One region of the Vibrio lentus genome, then DNA from elsewhere that is predicted to be linked to it. Evidence: predicted binding sites of a transcription regulator. Region 1 holds the regulator's gene; each other region holds the start of a gene.
The links. Region 1 encodes PurR, which represses purine synthesis genes. Its sites were predicted from a motif close to TNANGNAAACGTTTNCNTNA; they were not measured.
Positions count from the first base shown of each region.

Region 1 (4,291 bases):
ATACGATACCCGAAAGTGAATCAATTTCTGCGAGTTGAGTACCAGCATTCAAGAAAACCGCAGTACCTGGCAACATCCCTATTTGGCTTGTGATGTAGTAACGAGTTACCGACATTGGGGTTAACCCCATTAACAGGTTGATAAGGAAAAATGGGAAGACAGGAATCAGACGCAGAGAGAATAAGTAAAATGCCCCGTCTTTTTCAACGCCCTTGTTAATCGTTGCTAACTTGTCACCAAACTTGGTTTGGATCCAGTCACGTAACAGGTAGCGGCTACTTAAGAAGGCGAGAGTTGCACCAATAGCACTCGCAAAAGATACCAGCAGTAAACTGTTCCAGAAACCAAACAAGGCAGCGCCTAACAGAGTAACAACCGCAGCGCCAGGAATTGAGAAAGCCGTGATCATGACATAGGCGGCGAAGTAAATTGCAGCAGCGGCAATAAAATTGCTCTCGATGTAGTCATTCAAAACAGCTTGTTGAGCTTTCGCATTCTCAAGTGTTAGGTATTGGCCGAAATTGACGCCTAACAAGACGATCGTTACGACCAATACGATACCCAATATCATTTTCTTACTCATTGATACTTCCTCTAATTTTTCAATGCATACCATTAGTATAGATAGACAGGCAAAGCATAGATTAACTTTCAACAGATATAAAAAAAGCCGCAAGAATGCGGCTTAGTTATGTAGATAGTTTGAACTGACAATATTAATTGACGCGACTGATAAGCTCTTCACGACGTTGCTGCGGTATAACAGACCAATGAGTACCATTGATCGCACCTTCTAGCGCCCAAAGCAGCTCAATGCTGACAGAGGAAGCATGTGATTCCTTGATGGCGTTAAATGCGTTTACAGAGCCAGATTCATATAAACATTCTACAGAATCGATCCCAGCCTTTTTTAACATACGCTCGGTAGCGAGTCGAAGGTTAGGGAGGTCCTTTAATCGAGTTGGCTTAGCAGAAGATTGCTCAGCTTTCTCTTCTTTAGCAAACCCCAAAGACGTCGTAGCAAGCTGCAAGATTTTCTCTTGGTCTTGCCACAAGCCTTCCGGCAATGCGAAATACTTTGTGACGACAGGGAAACCACGTTTTTTGTAGACGTATGGTCGAAACCCTTGTTGCTCGAATTGCTTTGTTGTGTCTTTGTCCGCTCTTATGTGCAGCTGGTCGTTAACAACCAGAGCAAACATAGTGTCATCAGCAAAAAGCCCGAATCCACCAAACATTGAGCGTGATTTTATTTTTCCTAGGGGCTCAAATAATTTCATTGAGTCCTTTAGTATCGGTTTATCCATGTTATCTATCTCGGTGTATTTGAACTACGCCACCAAATAAGCAGGTCCGAGAGATTAGCAAAATGTTGCAATTAAATTGTCAATAAGCCGTAAATTACTAAATTGTTAGTAATTACCGCATTTTGCCATCGGTAACCCCGCTACCATACCAACGAGTGGTTTAGGCCGGAAGCTTTGCGTCTCACTCTTTCGAGTGGTTTGCCCTGTGCGTGACTGACTGAATAGAATAAAGTTTTTGTTGAATGAGGCTCACACCTGATATTTCAAAATGTGATATTGCTTCAATTAATGATCTTGGTGTTATGCAACTGGGTTTATTTTATCTGCTTATAAAAAAAGCGCACTCAAAGGTGCGCTTAATGAAATTAAACTCGATTTATCAATTAATTTAACGTTTTAACTGTGCTTCGCTCAACAATTTCTGGGTGCATTTCGAAGACACGTTTTTCATGATCTTTATCTTTAATGCGCTCTAACAAAATTTCGAATGCATTTTTACCAACACGACGCTTAGGTTGGTGAACCGTCGTCAATGGTGGAGAGAAGTATTCTGCAAGTTCAATGTTGTCGTAACCGATAACCGAAATATCTTCAGGAATACGAATACCTTGCTGTTGCAGGCGACTCATCAGGCCAAGTGCCATAGTGTCGTTAAAACAGAACACAGCGGTAGGGCGATCTTCCATCTGAGCAATTCTATCAGCCGCAAGTACAGCGGTATCACACTCAAAGTTACCTTCAATGATGAGCTTTTCGTCGGTTGCGACCTTCGCTTCATTGAGTGCGCGTTTGTAACCCGCGATGCGTTCTACACATGCTGCTTTGTCTAAGTGGCCACTTAAACAAGCAATCTTTGTGTGACCACGTTCTAGCAGGTACTTGGTTGCTAGATAGCCGCCTTCTTCAGAGTTATCGATGATCTTATCAGCCTGAGAGGTTTCAGGGCCCCAGTCCATGACAACTTTTGGGATATCAGCATGGCGATCTAACATGCCACGAAGTTCTTCTGTTAAGTCGGAACACATAACCAAGATGCCATCTACACGTTTTTCTGCAAGCATTCGTATGTAGTCACGTTGCTTCTCATAGATACCACCCGTGTTACACAGAATCAAAGTGTAACCTTGACGGTAGCAGTAGCTTTCAACACCATCGATCACTTCAGAGAAGAAGAGGTTTGTTGATTGAGTCACTAACATGCCGATAGTACGTGTTGAATTGCATTTCAAGCTACGCGCAACAGCACTTGGTGCGTAGTTTAACTCGTCTACGGCTTTATTTACTTTCTCTTGAGTCGCTTCTGCAACAAAACGTGTCTTGTTGATTACGTGAGAAACGGTGGTAGTTGATACGCCTGCTAAGCGAGCGACATCTTTTATAGTGGCCATGGTTTTATCCTATTAGAAGCTACTTTCCCAAAGTACGGAATAAAGTAGCCGTTAAGCTACCTAACTAAGAGCTTAAATTTGTAGGGCTCTTTGGGGTACTAAAGTGCTAAAAAACAAAAAACCGCTATTGAGCGGCTTGTCTTAACACCGAAATGCTCTGAACTTAAATAAGCATAGCATTTCGTGAATGTTTCATATTTTATCGTTTGCGGTCACAATTTTAGACTGACTAGAAATTACTCGCAATAAAATTCACCCAGAAATCTTGGTGAATTGTCACATTCTATTGAATTTGTTTACTTAATCATCAGCGTATCTTATTCACCCGCTAAATACTGAGTGTCCAAATTACAGAAGGCCACGAGAAGAGTTGCCACAGATGCATAGAAACCGAATGAATCGATCTCACAACATTTAACGTTGAACTTTGGTACCCAAGTAAGGAGTTGTTGTTCAATAAATTGCTGTTGAACAGTGAACGATTTTTCTAATTCTTCTTCAAGCTCAGTTTCATTTGAACGGATGATGAGATTGCCAAGGAAATCAAGTTCGATAGCAATGTGGTCTGCTGGCTCTTTCAGATCTTGGTTAACCACCAAGTTGTGCTTAGCCATGATCTCTTCCATGTCTTTAGCTGGCTTATCGTTTAATAGACCTGTTTCGCCGATATACATTGAAGCGTAAGGTAGAGCACCATGTTTATCTGTCTTTAAAAATAGATCGCAAAAGTCAGCAGACAGTTCTAGTTGGGCATCTTCACGTGTTTGTAGACGGTTCAATGCGTCTACCAGTTTATCAATCGCAGGCTTGAGTGTTTCGTTTTCGCCTAAACCAGTCAGGAAAGAACGGATCTCAACAGAGTGGTAGTGGTCGAGTTCTTCTTGTGTGAGCTCTTTAGCGAACAAGCTTGATAGCCACCAGTAGATTTCAGCTCTTTGTTCGTTGAATGCTTTCGTATCTTTCATTTCATAGATCCTGATTTAGTCTTGTGATGTTTATATACCCAAGCATCGCGAAGTCATTTGGGTATAAGCACACCAAGGCTCAATAACAAGGTTATTTGCTAAACGCAAAGTGACTCGTTAGTCGTAATGCCTATATTGAATTGCGATGGACGATAAATAGCAAGGTTTTAGATTGTCTTGTATCAAAAAAGATTCATGTTTCTCGCTTTTATCTGCTGTACCACTAGAATTGTTACTAGTTATGAATAGAATGGTTACTGAAACTATTAAATAAGAAAAGTGGTGTAGATGAGCTATCACGTATTAGTCGTAGAAGATGATGTGGTAACCCGAAGTAAGCTGGTTGGATATTTCCAGAACGAAGGTTACACAGTGAGCGAAGCGGAAAGCGGCGCTCAGATGAGAAACGTGTTGGAAGAAAACAACGTTGATCTCATTATGCTAGACATCAACTTACCAGGCGAAGATGGATTGATGCTAACTCGCGAATTACGCAGTCAATCGGACATTGGGATTATTTTAGTTACTGGACGCACGGATAGCATCGACAAAATTGTAGGCCTAGAAATGGGCGCAGACGATTATGTTACTAAACCCTTCGAACTTCGCGAGTTATTAGTTCGAGTTAAAA
Region 1 covers NZ_JAUFQE010000002.1:1,799,412-1,803,702, reverse strand. The annotation lists gene QWZ07_RS16455 (TVP38/TMEM64 family protein) at 1-583, opposite strand, end outside; gene QWZ07_RS16450 (TfoX/Sxy family DNA transformation protein) at 717-1,307, opposite strand; cyclic di-GMP riboswitch class I at 1,435-1,520, opposite strand; gene purR (HTH-type transcriptional repressor PurR) at 1,691-2,695, opposite strand; gene torD (molecular chaperone TorD) at 3,013-3,660, opposite strand; gene torR (two-component system response regulator TorR) at 3,949-4,291, shown strand, end outside.

Region 2 (4,291 bases), 530 kb from region 1:
CGTACATGTCGCGGAAGATATGCATGATTTCTGAGTCTGCGTCTGGTTTCCAACCTGGGTAAGCACCAGAGAATGCGATGTTAGCGCCTGCTAGTTCAGCAACAGAGTGAAGCATGCTTTCTACTTGGCTACGACCTGAATCGATAAGAGAACGGATCAGGCAAAGCACTGTGATTGAGTTCTCTTCTGTTGTGATAACACCTACGTTTAGAGACGTTTCAACAACACCTTCAATCTCGTCACTCATACGAATCACGCCGTTTGGACATGCGTTAAGTGCCGCGATAAAGCGAGCTTGGTCTGCTGACGCAAGTGCGCCCATTTCTACAGAAGCTTCTTCATTGAAAGTCACGATGCTGTCTTCTACTTTACCTAACTCTGTTGAAAGCAGCTCTGTGTAGTAGTTGTATAGCGAAGCCAGTTTCTCTTGGTTTGCTGCTGGAACAGCAACCGTTACGAAGCCTTCACGAGGAATAGCGTTACGAAGGCTACCACCTTTGAATTCTACGATGCGAAGGTCTAGCTCTTTTGCGTGACCCGCAAGGAAGCGAGCAAGCAGTTTGTTCGCGTTTGCACGACCAGTATGGATGTCACAACCAGAGTGACCGCCTTTTAGGCCTTTTAGCGTTAGCTTACGTGTTACGAAATCTGCTGGGATTGCGTTACGTGCAATTTCAAATGTCATTGCGCCGTCGATGCCACCAGCACAACCCATGTACACTTCGCCTTCTTGCTCTGAATCGGTGTTAAGAAGGATATCACCTTCTAACCAACCTGCTTCAAGACCGAAAGCACCAGTCATGCCTGCTTCTTCATCTACTGTTAGTAGAACTTCGATAGGGCCATGTTTGATTTCGTTTGATGCCAGTACAGCAAGACAAGAAGCCATACCCATACCGTTATCAGCACCCAGCGTTGTGCCTTTTGCTGTAACCCACTCACCATCAATATATGGCTGGATAGGATCTTTAGCGAAGTCGTGAACCGTGTCTTCGTTCTTTTGTGGAACCATATCGATGTGCGCTTGTAGCACAACACCTTTTTTGTTTTCCATGCCTGGCGTTGCAGGTTTAGTAATGAATACGTTACCCGTTGGGTCGCGACGTACATTTAAACCTTGCTCTGTTGCCCAAGCAATAATGTATTGAGCTAGCTCTTCCTCATGCTTAGAAGGATGTGGGATTGAGCAAATCTTATCGAAGAACTGCCAAATAGGGGCAGGGGATAATTTACTGATCTCAGAATGGAATTCAGACACGGATGACTCCTTTTTTATTTGGTAACCATATATTTAGGATTTCTATAGGTAAAACCTTAGAATAAAAATCTAAAATATGGGTCTGTTTTGATGGCAACAGCATACCACTTGAGCGTTTTGACGAGTAGCGGTTCTAAACCTCAAATAGCTCAAATTTTGAAAGCGATCTTGTCTATCTGATCATGATTAAGCGCTTTGATGCTTATAAATGGCGTAAGCAAACGTTTGTTTAAGTCTATTCTGTAATTTAATTACAAAATAAAGTTTCTTAAATAACCATAATTAGCCAAAAGTGTGACGTATAGCAAAAAATACTTGTAATCTTTTTTCTTTCGGGTATATTAATAACCAACTTCTGAAGTGAAGAGTAAATGCTCAAAGGATGAGTCCGTTTTATCGCCTCCAAGGAACCGAGAAATCAAATTCGTTTTTTATTGATTTATTAAGGTGATAGTTATGAAAGGTTTACCATCTGCAATGTTCTGGCTTAACAGCTCTGTTTACACTAGCAACTTTGCATACCCTACAAGCTTTGGTTACTAATACCACAAGCATGTAACTCGAACAGTTTTGTTCACCCCTATATATTGGAATTCTTTTACAACCCTTTTGGTTGACAGATTCTACCGCCACTCAGTATTGAGTGGCGTTTTTTTTGCCTGCTACTTTTTTCCTACCGCGTCAATTCACCACTTTTTTTACCATTCTCAGCGGTTGTTTTTTAAACGCTAAAATATCAATTTGCGCCTTATTACTGATCCTGTTGAAAAATACACATCTCTTGTGGGTTTAAATTGAGAATTGGATGGCTAACTTCTCAATGAAAATAACTGATGGTTTAAAAAGTAGCCAAGTAATCTCATCGTATTTATTTTGCTTAATTTATTGTTTTTAATCGTTATTTTTCTTTGTGGTCTTCGTTTTTAATCGCTTTGTTTCATACGGCATTCTGATAAATATCGATTAGAGCCTTAATTCTATCTGGAATTTGTTATTTGATAACTTTATAATCCACAGCCAATCGATTACGCAACCGTTTACTTTTTACCCTTATAGGATTCGATAATGTTCGAAAAGCTATTCAAACTCAGTGAAAATGGCACCAATGTGCGCACTGAAATCATCGCAGGTCTAACAACCTTCCTAACAATGGCTTACATCATTTTTGTAAACCCAATGATTCTAGCTGATGCTGGTATGGACCATGGCGCTGTATTTGTAGCAACCTGTTTAGCAGCCGCTATTGGCTGTTTCATCATGGGTTTTGTTGCTAACTACCCAATCGCGCAAGCTCCAGGCATGGGTTTGAACGCATTCTTTACCTACGCTGTTGTAATGGGTATGGGTTATACGTGGCAAGTTGCTTTGGCAGCGGTTTTCGTATCAGGCGTAATCTTCATCTTCTTAAGTATCTTTAAGATTCGTGAATGGATTATCAACTCGATCCCTATGTCTCTGCGTGTTGGTATCTCTGCGGGTATCGGCCTTTTCCTTGCGTTTATCGCGCTTAGCAATGCAGGCATCGTTGTTTCTAACCCAGCGACTAAGGTTTCACTTGGCGATATCACTGCGATTGCGCCAATGTTAGGTGCGCTTGGTTTCTTCCTGACTATTGCTCTTGTTCACCGTGGTGTGAAGGGTGCGGTAATGATTGCGATTCTAGCAATCACGGCTATCGGCATTGCAATTGGTGACGTTCAGTACGGCGGCATCATGTCTACTCCACCAAGCCTAGCTCCGACATTCATGCAGCTTGATTTCTCTGCTGTATTTGAAATTGGTATGATTTCAGTCGTATTCGCATTCTTGTTCGTCGATTTGTTCGATACCGCGGGTACTCTGGTTGGTGTTGCAACGAAAGCAAACCTAATCAAAGAAGACGGCAAACTACCGCGCTTGAACAAAGCACTGCTTGCTGACTCTACAGCGACATCTATTGGTGCATTGCTAGGTACATCAAATACGACATCTTACGTTGAGAGTGTTGCGGGTGTTGCTGAAGGCGGTCGTACCGGTCTAACTGCGGTTGTAGTTGGCATCTTATTCCTACTGGCTCTTTTCTTCTCGCCACTTGCAGGTATGATTCCGGCTTACGCAACATCAGGTGCACTTTTCTATGTAGCAATTTTGATGATGTCTGGCCTAGTTGGCATTGATTGGCGTGATCTTACGGAAGCTGCACCAGTCGTGGTAACATGTCTGCTTATGCCGCTGACGTACTCTATCGCTGAGGGTATCTCACTAGGTTTCATCGCTTACGCTGCAATTAAGCTGCTAAGTGGTAAAGGTCGCGACGTTTCACCTGCTGTGTGGGTAATGTCGGTTATCTTTATTCTTAAATACATTTTCGCTTAATCGTCTAGATTTCTGCTTAATCGCTGAAGAGGCTATGTAAGGCATAGCCTCTAATAACATGACAAAATTATTAGGTTTTATACTATGAGCAACAAATTCGTTATCACTTGGGACAACATGCAGACTTACTGCCGTCAACTAGCTGAAAAGCAAATGCCAGCAGAACAGTGGAAAGGTATCTGGGCAGTAAGCCGTGGTGGTTTGGTTCCTGGTGCAATCTTGGCTCGTGAACTAGGTATTCGTCACGTAGATACGATTTGTATTTCTAGCTACGACCACGATCACCAACGTGATATGACAGTCGTTAAAGCACCTGAAGGTGACGGCGAAGGTTTCCTAATCGTTGAAGACTTGGTTGATAGTGGTGACACTGCACGCAAGCTTCGCGAAATGTACCCTAAAGCGAAACTTATCGCTGTATGTGCAAAACCATCTGGCGCAGATTTGTTAGACGAATACATCGTTGATATCGCTCAAGACACATGGATTGAGCAACCTTGGGATACTAGCCTAAGCTTCGTTGAGCCGGTAAATCGCAAGTCAAAATAAGTGTAAACTTAGTTTTTTGAGAAATGACCCTTTATAGGGTCATTTTTTTTTATATGATTAGTAACAACCATTTCTTATTAAGTGTCCCAATGTCTGAATCAGAAGAAACGAGCTCGAACCTTTCGGAAA
Region 2 covers NZ_JAUFQE010000002.1:2,330,916-2,335,206, reverse strand. The annotation lists gene QWZ07_RS18790 (aminoacyl-histidine dipeptidase) at 1-1,258, opposite strand, end outside; gene vcdP (small protein VcdP) at 1,715-1,801, shown strand; gene QWZ07_RS18785 (NCS2 family permease) at 2,324-3,613, shown strand; gene gpt (xanthine phosphoribosyltransferase) at 3,698-4,162, shown strand; gene frsA (esterase FrsA) at 4,252-4,291, shown strand, end outside.
Region 2: a site for PurR is predicted at 2,284-2,303, ahead of QWZ07_RS18785 (NCS2 family permease). Genes of this name have one in related genera too.

Region 3 (4,291 bases), 1.4 Mb from region 1:
TTTCTATAACGAATAAAGCTGTAACCTACTAAACTATCAGCTTTTTTGTTCATAAATTCTGTTCCAGCTTATTAAAAGCATAAGATCCTGAACTATATCATAGCAAATCTATAAATCGGCATTACCTGAGCTATTTTGTAATCTTCCTTGAAAAAAAAGCCAGTCGCCTCCACATAAGCTTCTACTAAATGTGATAAGCGTCATCAAATAAAATAAGTTGCATACTGTGATTAACAGTTAAACCGCATTCATTTCTAACTGAAAAGGCACTGTCCTATATGAAAACGACTAATGAAGCTGTCAGACTCGATAAATGGTTGTGGGCAGCACGCTTTTATAAGACTCGTTCAATTGCTCGCAACATGGTCGATGGTGGCAAAGTCCACTATAATGGTCAGCGCAGCAAACCTAGCAAAATCGTAGAACTTGGTGCAGTAATTACTCTGCGCCAAGGTAATGAAGAAAAGACGGTCACCATAGAGAAAATATCCGCACACCGTGGCGGGGCGCCAGTCGCTCAGACACTCTATGAAGAAACCACCGAAAGCTTGGCAAAAAGAGAAGAGTTTGCACAACAGCGCAAACTTAATGCTCATAGCCCAGCACCAGAACGTCGCCCAGACAAAAAGCAACGTCGTGACATCATCAAGTTCAAGACTCAATAAGCTAGAAGGAATAGCCAAATGGCAGACCCAATGTCTACAAGTAATGTTTTAAATCGCTACCTATTTGAAGACCTATCAGTACGTGGTGAATTGGTACAAATGGACGAAGCGTACCAACAGATTATTTCTAGCAAGGAATACCCAGCGCCAGTGCAAAAGCTGTTGGGTGAGCTACTGGTTTCAACGACGCTACTAACGGCGACTCTAAAGTTTGAAGGCTCTATCACGATGCAACTGCAAGGTGATGGCCCAGTATCTCTCGCTGTTATTAATGGCGATAACGATCAGAAGATCCGTGGTGTTGCTCGCTTTGACGGTGATATTGCTGACGACGCAGGCCTACACGACCTGATAGGTAAAGGCCACCTAGTGATCACTATCGATCCTAAAAAAGGTGAGCGTTACCAAGGCATCGTTGGTCTTGAAGGTGACACGCTTGCTGAAGTACTTGAAGGTTACTTCGCAAACTCTGAACAGCTAAAGACTCGTCTATGGCTGCGCACGGGTGAACATGAAGGCAAAGCACACGCTGCTGGTATGCTTCTGCAGGTTATGCCTGACGGTACTGGTACGCCAGATGACTTCGAACACCTAGAGCAGTTAACTGACACTGTAAAAAATGAAGAGTTGTTCTCTCTAGAAGCGAACGACCTGTTGTACCGTCTATACAACCAAGAGAAGGTTCAGGTATTTACCCCACAACCGGTTGAGTTCTTCTGTGGTTGTTCTCGTCAACGTAGTGGTGCGGCTATCATTACTGTTGCTCAAGAAGAGATCTACGACATCATCAGCACTGAAGGAAGTGTGGCTCTTCACTGCGATTACTGTGGCACAAACTACTCGTTTGACAAGAACGACGTTGACGCACTGTACGCAGAAGCAGCAGATAAAGGCGACAATACGGTTCATTAATTTACAGCGTACCAAAAACACGTAATTTACCCTACAAAGGTCAGCACTCAGCTGGCCTTTTTTGTGATCAAAATAGCGCAAAGCCCGTAACATCTCGTAATAAAATCACCGCTTAATTTTAATCAATTAATAATGTTCTCGCCCCTAGCGCAAAGGTTTGCGTACAGGATAGACTAGTTAGGCCAATATGTGACGAGACGCTTAAAACCCCAAGATTAATATGGATACTTTTTGAGCTGTATCCCTGTTTCCCCAGAGTCTCGTTGCTAGCATGGTGAGCAGATAACAATAAAAAATTAATACAAAATCCCTACAAAATATCCTACAAGGAGCACCTATGACCGTTATGGAACATACTAAGGCTGCACAAATTGATCTAACTAAGCACGGACTGACTGGCGTTACTGAAGTTCTTCGTAATCCTAGCTACGAGCAGTTATTCGTTGAAGAGACACTGCCAGGTTTGGAAGGCTACGAAAAAGGCGTAGTAACGGAACTAGGCTCTGTTGCGGTTGACACTGGTATCTTTACTGGCCGCTCACCAAAAGATAAGTACATTGTTAAAGATGACACCACGCGCGATACCATGTGGTGGTCAGATCAAGGCAAAAATGACAACAAACCGATTACAACTGAAGTATGGGATGAGCTTAAAGAGCTTGTGACAACTCAGCTATCTGGCAAGCGCCTGTTTGTCATTGACGGTTACTGTGGTGCTAACCCTGATACGCGCTTAAGTGTACGTATTATCACTGAAGTAGCGTGGCAAGCGCACTTCGTTAAGAACATGTTCATTCGTCCAACAGACGAAGAGCTAGCAACGTTCGAACCTGATTTCGTGGTAATGAACGGTGCTAAAACAACTAACCCTAACTGGGAAAAGCAGGGTCTAAACTCTGAAAACTTCGTTGCTTTCAACCTAACAGAACGCGTTCAAATCATCGGTGGTACTTGGTACGGCGGTGAGATGAAGAAAGGCATGTTCGCAATGATGAACTACCTACTTCCTCTTCAAGGCATTGCTTCAATGCACTGTAGTGCTAACGTCGGTGAAGAAGGCGATGTAGCGATTTTCTTCGGTCTATCGGGCACAGGTAAAACAACCCTATCAACGGATCCTAAGCGTGAGCTAATCGGTGATGATGAGCACGGTTGGGATGACGATGGCATCTTCAACTTTGAAGGCGGTTGTTACGCGAAGACCATTCGTCTATCTAAAGAAGCAGAACCTGAAATCTACAATGCAATCCGTCGTGATGCACTGTTAGAAAACGTAACGGTTCGTGGCGATGGTTCTATCGATTTTGATGACGGTTCAAAAACAGAGAACACTCGTGTTTCTTACCCGATTCACCACATCGACAACATCGTTAAGCCTGTATCAAAAGCAGGTCATGCTCAAAAGGTTATCTTCCTAACTGCTGATGCATTCGGTGTACTACCACCCGTTTCTAAACTGACTCCAGAGCAAACGAAGTACCACTTCCTATCTGGCTTCACTGCGAAACTAGCGGGCACTGAGCGTGGTATTACTGAACCAACACCAACGTTCTCTGCGGCATTTGGTGCGGCATTCCTAACTCTTCACCCAACTCAGTACGCTGAAGTACTTGTGAAGCGTATGAAAGCGGCTGGCGCTGAAGCTTACCTAGTGAACACAGGTTGGAATGGCACAGGCAAACGTATCTCAATCCAAGATACTCGTGGCATCATCGACGCTATCCTAGATGGCTCAATCGACCAAGCTGAGACTAAGGTTATCCCTATGTTTAACCTAGAAGTACCGCTAGCGTTGCACGATGTTGACCCAGCGATTCTTGACCCACGCGACACGTACACTGACCCACTACAATGGGAAAGCAAAGCGAAAGATCTAGCAGAACGCTTCATCAACAACTTTGATAAGTACACTGACAACGCTGAAGGTAAGTCACTGGTTGCGGCTGGTCCTCAACTGGACTAATCCAACCATCTGCTCGGGCTTAGCCATAAGCGAACGCCCAATTTAAAATGATATTTTTGTAGCAAGCCCCTCTTTTGAGGGGCTTTTTTGTTGATGCTTGACCCTTTTTGTTCCACTCTGTTTTAAGACGATTGAAATTTAAGGCTTTCAGGGAATGAAAAAGGTATTCATGGTGTTCGGCATTGTGTTGGCTATCGCCGTTGCAACTATCGCAGCGTTGCTATTAAGCCTGCAGACGCAATACCGTGCGGATGTTGCTAACTTTTTTATCAAACATGCGATTGAACAACCTGTGCTCATTGAAGATGTTGAGTATCAGGCGCCTTATCACATCACCTTAATGGGCGTTACCCAAAGCCAACCCGAAAAGCAGGCACCTCTATATATCGACAAGATCGATCTTTGGTTCAGCCCTAACTCAATTGCAGAAGCCAAACTGGTCTTTGAATCTGTGTTGATCAGTGGCCTGCAATTGGAAGCAGACGATCTAGAGACATTCACGCAATTATTTACCCAGCCAAACATCAAACTCCACCAGCTGGCCATCAACAATCTCGATTTTTCAACGCCAGAGTTTAATGCTCGAGGCATCGACCTCCAGATCTCATATCCAACATGGGACGACAGCAGCTCGCTACTACCCTATGGCAAAATCCAACTCTCAGCCTCGCAGCTGTATTGGCAAGGCGAAGCGTTTGATAACCTGTTGATTGACCTAGACCTTAAACCGAGTGACAGCACCCTTTATGGC
Region 3 covers NZ_JAUFQE010000002.1:3,158,320-3,162,610, reverse strand. The annotation lists gene hslR (ribosome-associated heat shock protein Hsp15) at 279-665, shown strand; gene hslO (Hsp33 family molecular chaperone HslO) at 684-1,577, shown strand; gene pckA (phosphoenolpyruvate carboxykinase (ATP)) at 1,915-3,540, shown strand; gene QWZ07_RS22760 (AsmA family protein) at 3,695-4,291, shown strand, end outside.
Region 3: a site for PurR is predicted at 1,723-1,742, ahead of pckA (phosphoenolpyruvate carboxykinase (ATP)). Genes of this name have one in related genera too.